2 regions of the Streptomyces sp. Tu 3180 genome follow, and region 2 is predicted to be linked to the other one. Evidence: riboswitches for the same ligand, from Rfam matches in the RefSeq annotation. Region 2 holds a riboswitch; the other holds the start of a gene.
The links. A riboswitch is a leader RNA that binds a small molecule or an ion and turns the genes downstream of it on or off. The one in region 2 is predicted to bind cyclic di-AMP.
Positions count from the first base shown of each region.

Region 1: linked by a shared signal. The riboswitch ahead of GL259_RS16710 (transglycosylase family protein) and the one ahead of GL259_RS22830 (transglycosylase SLT domain-containing protein) in region 2 are both predicted to bind cyclic di-AMP.

Region 1 is NZ_WOXS01000002.1:3,537,449-3,542,030, reverse strand. Features, by position in the region: gene GL259_RS16720 (cytochrome P450) at 1-136, shown strand, start outside; gene GL259_RS16715 (transglycosylase family protein) at 344-1,342, shown strand; cyclic di-AMP (ydaO/yuaA leader) riboswitch at 1,548-1,717, shown strand; gene GL259_RS16710 (transglycosylase family protein) at 1,722-2,453, shown strand; gene eno (phosphopyruvate hydratase) at 2,730-4,010, shown strand; gene GL259_RS16700 (septum formation initiator family protein) at 4,120-4,582, shown strand, end outside.
Region 2 is NZ_WOXS01000002.1:4,848,059-4,852,640, reverse strand. Features, by position in the region: gene GL259_RS22840 (sigma-E factor regulatory protein RseB domain-containing protein) at 1-56, opposite strand, end outside; gene GL259_RS22835 (polyprenyl synthetase family protein) at 363-1,373, opposite strand; cyclic di-AMP (ydaO/yuaA leader) riboswitch at 1,979-2,149, shown strand; gene GL259_RS22830 (transglycosylase SLT domain-containing protein) at 2,155-2,643, shown strand; gene GL259_RS22825 (HAD family hydrolase) at 2,607-3,479, opposite strand; gene GL259_RS22820 (GNAT family N-acetyltransferase) at 3,658-4,582, shown strand, end outside.

The DNA of each region.
Region 1 (4,582 bases), 1.3 Mb from region 2:
CGCGCTCGCCACGCTGCTGACCCGCCTGCCGGACCTCCGGCTCGCGGTGGACCCCGCCGAACTGCGCTGGCGCGGCGGGCTCATCATGCGCGGACTGCGCACCCTGCCGGTGGAGTTCACCCCACCGGCGGCCTGACGAGGGAACCCCGGTTTCCGCGTCTCCTTCCCCGGGCCCGTGCGGACCAGCGCAAACATGACACGCGCTCATTTCTGTGATCTTCACGTGATCTGCGCGGCATGAACTTGTGACAAGTGATCGTCTGCCGATACGTTCACCCATCAAGCGCGGCACCTCCGCTTCATCCGCCGCGCCGGCAACTGCTGTCTTGCGAAAGGTCTCCGCATGCTCTCCGGGAACGGTCGGCACCGCCGCCCCCGCCAGGCTCCGGCACTCCTCGTCGCGGCCGGAGTGACCGGCTCCGCCATCGCGATCCCGCTCCTCGGGGCCGGCAGCGCCAGCGCGGCCGACGGCGCGACCTGGGACCGGGTCGCGGAGTGCGAGAGCGGTGGCTCCTGGAGCCAGAACACCGGCAACGGCTACTACGGCGGCCTGCAGTTGACGCAGGACGACTGGGAGAACTACGGCGGACTCGACTACGCGCCGAGCCCCGACCAGGCCAGTCGCGGCCAGCAGATAGCCGTGGCCGAGAGAATCCTCGCCGACCAGGGGGTCGGTGCGTGGCGCACCTGCGGACTGACGGCGGGCCTGCAGCAGGGCTCCGCGTCGGCCGGCGTCGACACGGGCGTGGCGGAGGACTCCACGCCGGGCGGATCCGGCTCCTCCGAGCCGTCCGGCTCGCCCGACGCGCCGGACGCGTCCGGGACTCCGGACTCCGACGAGCCGTCCGCTTCCGCCTCCTCCTCGCCGTCGTCCGGCCCGTCGGCGAGCGCGAAGGACACGGACGACGAATCACCCAAGTCGGACAAGTCCGGCAAGTCCGCTGGTTCGGACGCCGGGTCCGGCGCCTCCCCCTCCGCCCCGGCCGCGCCGAAAAGTGACGAGTCGGACAAGTCCGGGCAGATCGACGGTTCTTCGGCGCTCACGGACAGCGGGGCCGGCCGCCACCGCGGCGCCAGCGCCGAGGAGGGCGAGGGCGAGGACCGCACCGCCGAGGCGTCCGGCCGGCACGCCTCGCGCGGCGCCGACGCCCCCCGCGACACCGCGGACGGGTCCTACACCGTGCGCTCCGGCGACAGTCTCTGGTCCATCGCCGACTCCCTTGAGCTCGATGGCGGATGGCGTGCGCTCTACGCGGAGAACGAGCAGGCCGTCGGTGCCGACCCGGACCTCATCCTGCCCGGTCAGAAGCTCGAGGTCGGGGTCGAGCCGGGCAGGGAGTGACGCCCGAAGGGGCGGGCGGACGGCGACAGTTGACGTCACGTTTCGTGCTGAATGTCCGTTTTGCAGACGGTGAGAGATAGGTCTCAGAGGCCCTGATCGTCTTTGAAATTCCGCCGATCGCGTGTCTACGGTCGTGACCGCTCGCCACCGCGGGCCCCGGCTGCCGCCACGCCGAATCCTGCCAGTGGCAGCACGGGAACAGTCGTCGCGTCATGCGCCGCAGGCAGGAGCGGGGGACCCAAGGTAGGCGCCGGATCAGGGCGGTTGACGCCGGATCCGGCTCGGGGTGAAGCCGCGTCCCGTGAGGGGCGCGGCCGGGCAACTCAACCGGCCCGAACCCGACAGCTCACCTCGTAGGCGTCGGTGAGGGGATCCATCCATGCTGTTCTCCGGCAAGGGCAAGCACCGTCGTCCGTCCAAGGCCACCCGCGCCATCGCCGTCGTCGGCGTCGCCGGCGCCGCCGTCGCCGCCCCGCTGGTGGCGTCCGGCACGGCCTCCGCCGCCACCGCCTCCGAGTGGGACGCCGTCGCCCAGTGCGAGTCCGGCGGCAACTGGTCCATCAACACCGGCAACGGCTACTACGGCGGTCTGCAGTTCTCCGCCTCCACCTGGGCCGCGTACGGCGGCACGCAGTACGCCGCCACCGCCGACCAGGCCAGCAAGGCCCAGCAGATCGAGATCGCCGAGAAGGTCCTCGCGGGCCAGGGCAAGGGCGCCTGGCCGGTCTGCGGCGTGAACCTGTCGAACGCCCCCTACGGCGGCGGCTCCGCCCAGACCCAGGACGGCGGCTCCTCGCAGGGCTCGCAGGGCCAGGGTCAGACCGCCCAGGGTCAGGAGCAGGGCGCCGGCTCCGCCGAGACCCGTGGGACCGGGCAGAAGGCCTCCCGCTCCGCCGAGCGCCCGGCCGCGAAGAAGACCGTCACCACTCCGACCGGCGAGAAGGTCGCCAAGGGCGACGGCGAGTACAAGGTCGTCAAGGGCGACACCCTGAGCTCCATCGCCCAGGAGCACGACGTCGAGGGCGGCTGGGCGAAGCTGTTCGAGCTCAACGACGACATCGTCGAGGACGCCGACCTCATCTACCCGGGCCAGCAGCTGCACCTGAAGTAAGGACAGCGGCCTCCGGCCCCTCCCCGTCCCCACGGGCTCCCCGCCCCGGTGCGTGTTCCCCCGTACGCACCGGGGCGGGGTTTTTCACGGGCTCCGCCGGGTCACGGTTTCCGCCGGGTTTCCGGGAACGGCTTTGTTCCGTGCGGAAACAATCTAAGCTCGCTCCTGTCCACGACACGGGCGACCGGATGCCGATCGCCCGGAGCCGGTTAGGCTCGGACTCGCAGGGCCTGAGTGGCCCCGCTCACCCGCGTCACATCCAAGAAGGAGATGCTCGTGCCGTCCATCGACGTCGTCGTAGCCCGGGAAATCCTGGACTCCCGAGGCAACCCCACGGTCGAGGTCGAGGTCGGCCTCGACGACGGCAGCACGGGTCGTGCCGCCGTCCCGTCCGGCGCCTCCACCGGCGCCTTCGAGGCCATCGAACTCCGTGACGGCGATGCCAACCGTTACCTGGGCAAGGGCGTCGAGAAGGCCGTCCTGGCCGTCATCGAGCAGATCGGCCCGGAGCTCGTCGGCTACGACGCCACCGAGCAGCGCCTGATCGACCAGGCGATGTTCGACCTGGACGCCACCGACAACAAGGGCTCGCTCGGCGCCAACGCCATCCTCGGTGTCTCGCTCGCCGTCGCCCACGCCGCCTCCGAGGCCTCCGACCTGCCGCTCTTCCGCTACCTGGGCGGCCCGAACGCGCACCTGCTGCCGGTGCCGATGATGAACATCCTGAACGGCGGCTCGCACGCCGACTCCAACGTGGACATCCAGGAGTTCATGATCGCCCCGATCGGCGCGGAGACCTTCTCCGAGGCCCTGCGCTGGGGCGCCGAGGTCTACCACACCCTGAAGAAGGTCCTGAAGAGCAAGGGCCTGGCCACCGGCCTCGGCGACGAGGGCGGCTTCGCCCCGAACCTCGGCTCCAACCGGGAGGCCCTCGACCTCATCCTCGAGGCCATCAAGGAGGCCGGCTACACCCCCGGCGAGCAGATCGCCCTCGCCCTCGACGTCGCCGCCTCCGAGTTCTACAAGGACGGCTCCTACGTCTTCGAGGGCAAGGAGCGCTCCGCCGCCGAGATGACCGAGTACTACGCCGAGCTCGTCGAGGCGTACCCGCTCGTCTCCATCGAGGACCCGCTGTTCGAGGACGACTGGGAGGGCTGGAAGACCATCACCGCCAAGCTCGGCGACAAGGTCCAGCTCGTCGGCGACGACCTGTTCGTCACCAATCCGGAGCGCCTGGCCCGCGGCATCGAGGAGGGCGCCGCCAACGCCCTGCTGGTCAAGGTCAACCAGATCGGCTCGCTGACCGAGACCCTGGACGCCGTCGAGCTGGCCCAGCGCAACGGCTTCAAGTGCATGATGTCCCACCGCTCCGGCGAGACCGAGGACGTCACCATCGCCGACCTGGCCGTCGCCACCAACTGCGGCCAGATCAAGACCGGCGCCCCGGCCCGCTCCGAGCGCGTCGCCAAGTACAACCAGCTGCTGCGCATCGAGGAGATCCTCGACGACGCCGCGGTGTACGCCGGCCGCAGCGCGTTCCCGCGCTTCAAGGGCTGAGCACCGCTGTTGTAGCAGCGTCGTACGTACGTCCCCGTACTCGGTCCCGTACCGTGTGCGGGGACGTACGCACGTATGAACACGCATCGAGGCGAACCGGAGGCGGGACATGGCGGTGAAGGACCGGGACCGTTTCTCCACCGCGACCAGGATCCGGCTGATCGGGGAGCAGACCGCGGCCCGGGTCTACCGCTCGCAGACCAAACGCCAGGCCCGCCGCTCCCGGCTGACCGGACGGGCCGCGCTGCTCGCCCTGGTGGTCTGCTCGCTGATCGTGGCCCTCGCCTACCCCATGCGCCAGTACGTCTCCCAGCGCGCCGAGATCGCCGACCTCCAGCAGGAGCAGGACGAGGCCCGCGAGCGCGTCGAACGGCTGCGCGACCTGAAGGCGCGCTGGCAGGACGACGCCTACGCGGAGCAGGAGATCCGCCGGCGGCTGCACTACGTCATGCCCGGCGAGACCGGCTACATCGTGATCGACCCGGACCCGGCCGGGACGTCGCACACCGACCTCGGGGCGGCCGACCGCCCCTGGTACGCGAACGTCTGGGACGGTGTCGACAAGGCCGACG
Region 2 (4,582 bases):
CGCGGCCCGTCGGCCTCTCCCGGGGCCGTCATGTCGTCGGATGCGTACGGTGCCATGTGTGCCCTACCTCCGTGGTCGGCGGCGGCTTCCGTCTCGTGTCCTCGCACCAGTCTCCCCCTGAGCCGCCATTCTCACCCGAATCGGTGAGGAGTGGTGATGTCCGTCGTGCTCCATCTGACCAAAACCGGCGGAGGGATGCGTCAGACCGCGGGCTCAACTCCGCGTACTGCTGCGGTATGACACGACCGGTGTTTTCCTCCCCCGACCAGTAGGGGTGCGGCCGACCAGTAACGGTGCGGCCGGGGCCCCGAGGGGACGCGGCCGGCCCGGAGGGGACGCGGCGTGCGTACGGGCCGGGCGGCTCAGCCCGCCCGGTGCACCACCGCGTCGCACAGCTCCACCAGCGCCGCCTTCGCGTCGCACTCCGGCAGCGGGGCCAGGGCCGAGCGGGCCTCCTCGGCGTAGCGCACGGTGTCCCGGCGGGCCTGCTCCAGGGCGGGGTGGGCGCGCAGCAGCCGCAGCGCCTCGGCGTGCCGGGCGTCGTCGGTGAGGTCGGAGTCGAGCAGCTCGCACAGGGCGATGTCCTCGGCCAGCCCCAGCCGGGCCGCCCGCTCGCGCAGCCGCAGCACGGGCAGCGTGGCGATGCCCTCGCGCAGGTCCGTGCCGGGGGTCTTGCCGGACTCGTGGGAGTCGGAGGCGATGTCCAGGACGTCGTCGGCGAGCTGGAAGGCGACGCCGAGCCGCTCGCCGTACTGGGTGAGCACGTGCACGACCGTTTCGTCGGCGCCGGACATCATCGCGCCGAACCGGCAGGAGACCGCGACCAGCGAGCCGGTCTTGCCGCCGAGCACGTCCAGGTAGTGCTCGACCGGGTCCCGGCCGTCCTGCGGCCCCGCGGTCTCCAGGATCTGCCCGGTGACCAGCCGCTCGAACGCCTCGGCCTGCACCCGCACCGCCTCCGGGCCGAGGTCGGCCAGGATGTGCGAGGCCCGCGCGAAGAGGAAGTCGCCGGTGAGGACCGCGACGGAGTTGCCCCAGCGGGTGTTCGCACTGGCCACGCCGCGCCGCACCTCGGCCTCGTCCATGACGTCGTCGTGGTACAGCGTGGCCAGGTGGGTCAGCTCCACGACCACGGCCGACGGCACGACACCGGGCGCGTAGGGGTCGCCGAACTGGGCGGAGAGCATCACGAGCAGCGGGCGGAACCGCTTGCCGCCGGCCCGCACCAGATGCTGGGCGGCCCCCGTGATGAAGGGCACCTCGCTCTTGGTGGCCTCGAGCAGCCCCTCCTCGACAGCCGTCAATCCGGCCTGGACATCGGCTTCCAGAGCCTGGTCCCGCACGCTCAGCCCGAACGGCCCGACGACGGTCACGAGGGGTCTCCTGTCTGCTGGTGTCTGGTGGCGGTTACACGGTTTGTCGATAGGTCGCTGCCCTCACTCGAGTCAGCGTATCCGGTCACGTTTCGATCACCGTCAGCGCCCGGGTCTCCCGGTCTCGAACTTCGCTCGACCTGGAGGCGCCCTCGAGTCGGACGGCGCGAGATCGGAGCCGTCGGTTTCTGATCGTTCGACGACAACAGACATCCATCGGTTTTCCGGGGTGTGACGATCCACACCTGCGGGGCCGCACCCCCCGGATCGCACCTCGCCGCACTCGCCATCCCGACCATCCTGTCGTCCCACTGTCCGATTCGCGGTAATTGTCAATCGGATTCCCTTTGGCGTGAAATGCGGACCGAACGCACGGCCAGTGAGGTCGGTCACGCGCCGCCCGCCCGCCCGCCGCTCCGGCGCACCGGCGTTCTCCCTTTCCCCGCAGGCGAGTTGAGCCTTGGCACTCGCAAAGAACCAAGCACCCCAAAACACCCATGACAAGATCAAACGGCCCCATCTGTGGCGGCTGCACTTGTTTCCGACATGTGCTCTCGCATACGTTCCCGGCCTGCCGGGTGGACGCCGAATCCTGCCGCCACCCGCATCGACCCACGACGACTCACTCACGCACGGCAGGAGCGGGGGACCCAGGTAAGTCGCCGGGCCGGCCACACGCCGGAACGGCTCGGGGTGAAGCCGTGCCCGCAGGGGCACGGCCGGGCACTCTCCCGCCCGAACCCGACAGCTCACCTCGCAGGCGTAGGAGAGGAACCCAGACATGCCTGCATCCGGTCAGCCCCGCCGCTTCGGCGGCCGCCGCCTCGCCCGCTCCCTCGCCGTCGCCGGCACCGGTGTCGCCGTGGTCGCCCTCCCGCTGTTCGGCGCGACCAGCGCCTCCGCGGCCACCACGCCGTCCACCACGGCCGCCGCCTCCACGACGACCTACCCGGACAACCTCGACGGCTGGATCCGCGAGTCGCTGTCGGTCATGGCGCAGCACGGCATCCCGGGCTCCTACGAGGGCATCCACCGCAACGTCATGCGCGAGTCCTCCGGCAACCCGGCCGCCGTCAACAACTGGGACTCCAACGCCGCCGCGGGCACCCCGTCGAAGGGCCTGCTGCAGGTCATCGACCCGACCTTCCAGGCGTACCACGTGCCCGGCACCGCCTTCGACCCGTTCGACCCGGTCGCGAACATCACGGCGGCCTGCAACTACGCCGCCGACCGCTACGGCTCGATCGACAACGTCTTCGGCGCGTACTGAGCCGTCCGCTGACGGCCCAGCACGGCCGCCCCGCCGAACAGTCGCTCGAGGACGACGGCCACGCCGTCGTCCTCGTTCGACGTGGTGACCTCGTCGGCCACCGCCTTCAGCTCGGGATGGGCGTTGGCCATGGCGACGCCGTGCGCGGCCCAGTCGAACATCGGGATGTCGTTCGGCATGTCACCGAAGGCGAGGGTCCGCTCCGGGCCCAGCCCCAGGTGTTCGGCGGCCAGCGCCAGCCCGGTCGCCTTGGTGACCCCGCACGGCTGGAGCTCCACGGTCCCCGGCCCCGACATGGTGACCGTGGCCAGCGAACCGACCACCGAACGGGCCGCCGCCGCCAGGGCGTCGTCCGACAGCTCCGGGTGGCGCAGCAGCACCTTGCTGATCGGCCGGTCCCACAGGTCACCGCGCCGCTCGACCCGCACGGCGGGGAGGGTGGGGTGCGGCATCAGGTAGCCGGGCTCGATCAGGGTCAGCCCGTCGACGCCGTCCTGGTCGACCGCGGCGTACACCTCGCCCACCTCGGCCTCGATCTTGCCGAGCGCGGTCTCCGCCAGTTCCCGGTCCAGCGTGACGGACCACAGCAGCCGGTCCGCGCCGGCGTCGTACACCTGCGCGCCCTGCCCGCACACCGCGAGCCCCGTGCCGCCGAGGTCGTCCAGGAGCGGCCGCACCCTGGGGGCCGGGCGTCCCGTCACCACGAGGTGCCGGGCACCGGCCCGCTCCACGCGCGCGAGCGCGGCGAGGGACCGGTCGGAGAGGGTGTCGTCGCCGCGCAGCAGCGTCCCGTCCAGGTCGGTGGCGATGAGTGAGAATGCGGTGGGTGCGGCCATGATCAGAGAATACGGACAACGAGCCGGTCCTCCTCACCGCGCCGGGTACCGACCGGTTGAGGGCCTCTGCCCGTTTGGCAACAACATGCTCCGCTCTCTACCGTCCATGCGCTCTCGGGCGGTACCTTCCAAGTGTCCAGGGGGGACTTGATCGGGGGGTCAGGTGAGCAGTGGACGCATGCGCGTGCTGAGGCCCGACGAGCTCGGCGAGGGGGAGCGGGAGCGCTGGCGGGAACTGCGCGCCGCGACGGACGCACCGCGCAACCCCTTCATGGAACCGGAGTTCACCACCGCAGTGGGCCGGGTCCGGCCGCAGGCCAGGGTCGCGGTGCTGTACGCCGGAGCGCGGCCGGCGGGCTTCCTGCCCTACGAGCGGGGCGCGTGGGGGCAGGGCCGGGCCATCGGGTTCGGGGTGTCGGACTGCCAGGGCGCGGTCCTCGACCCCGGCCACGCCCCGCAGACGGGCGAACTGCTGCGGGCCTGCTCGGTGTCGAGCTTCGCCTTCGACAACCTGGAGGCCGGCCAGGAGCTGTTCGTGCCGTACGCGGCCGAGGAGCACGCCACCTACGTCATCGACGTGGAGAAGGGCTACGAGACCTACGAGTCGGTGCTGCGCACCCAGTCGCCGAAGTTCCTGAGGACCACCCTCGCCAAGGAGCGCAGGCTCGGCCGCCAGGTCGGGCCCGTGCGGTTCGTCTTCGACGAACGCGACCCGGCCGCACTGCGCACGCTGATGGACTGGAAGTCGGCGCAGTACCGCAGGACCGGGCGGCGTGACCGGTTCGCGCGGGAGTGGATCACCCGGCTCGTGGACCGCCTCGCCGGGACCCGGGCCCCGCAGTGCACGGGCACGCTGTCGGTCCTGTACGCCGGCGACCGCCCCGTCGCCGCGCACTTCGGCCTGCGCTCGGCCTCCGTCCTGGCCTGCTGGTTCCCGGCGTACGACCCGGAGTTCGCCAAGTACTCGCCCGGGCTGGTGCTGCACCTGCGGATGGCCGAGGCGGCGGCCGCCGAGGGCATCGGGACGCTCGACCTGGGGCGCGGCCCGGCCGAGTACAAGGACTCGCTGAAGACCGGCGAACTCGCCGTCTACGAGGGAGCGG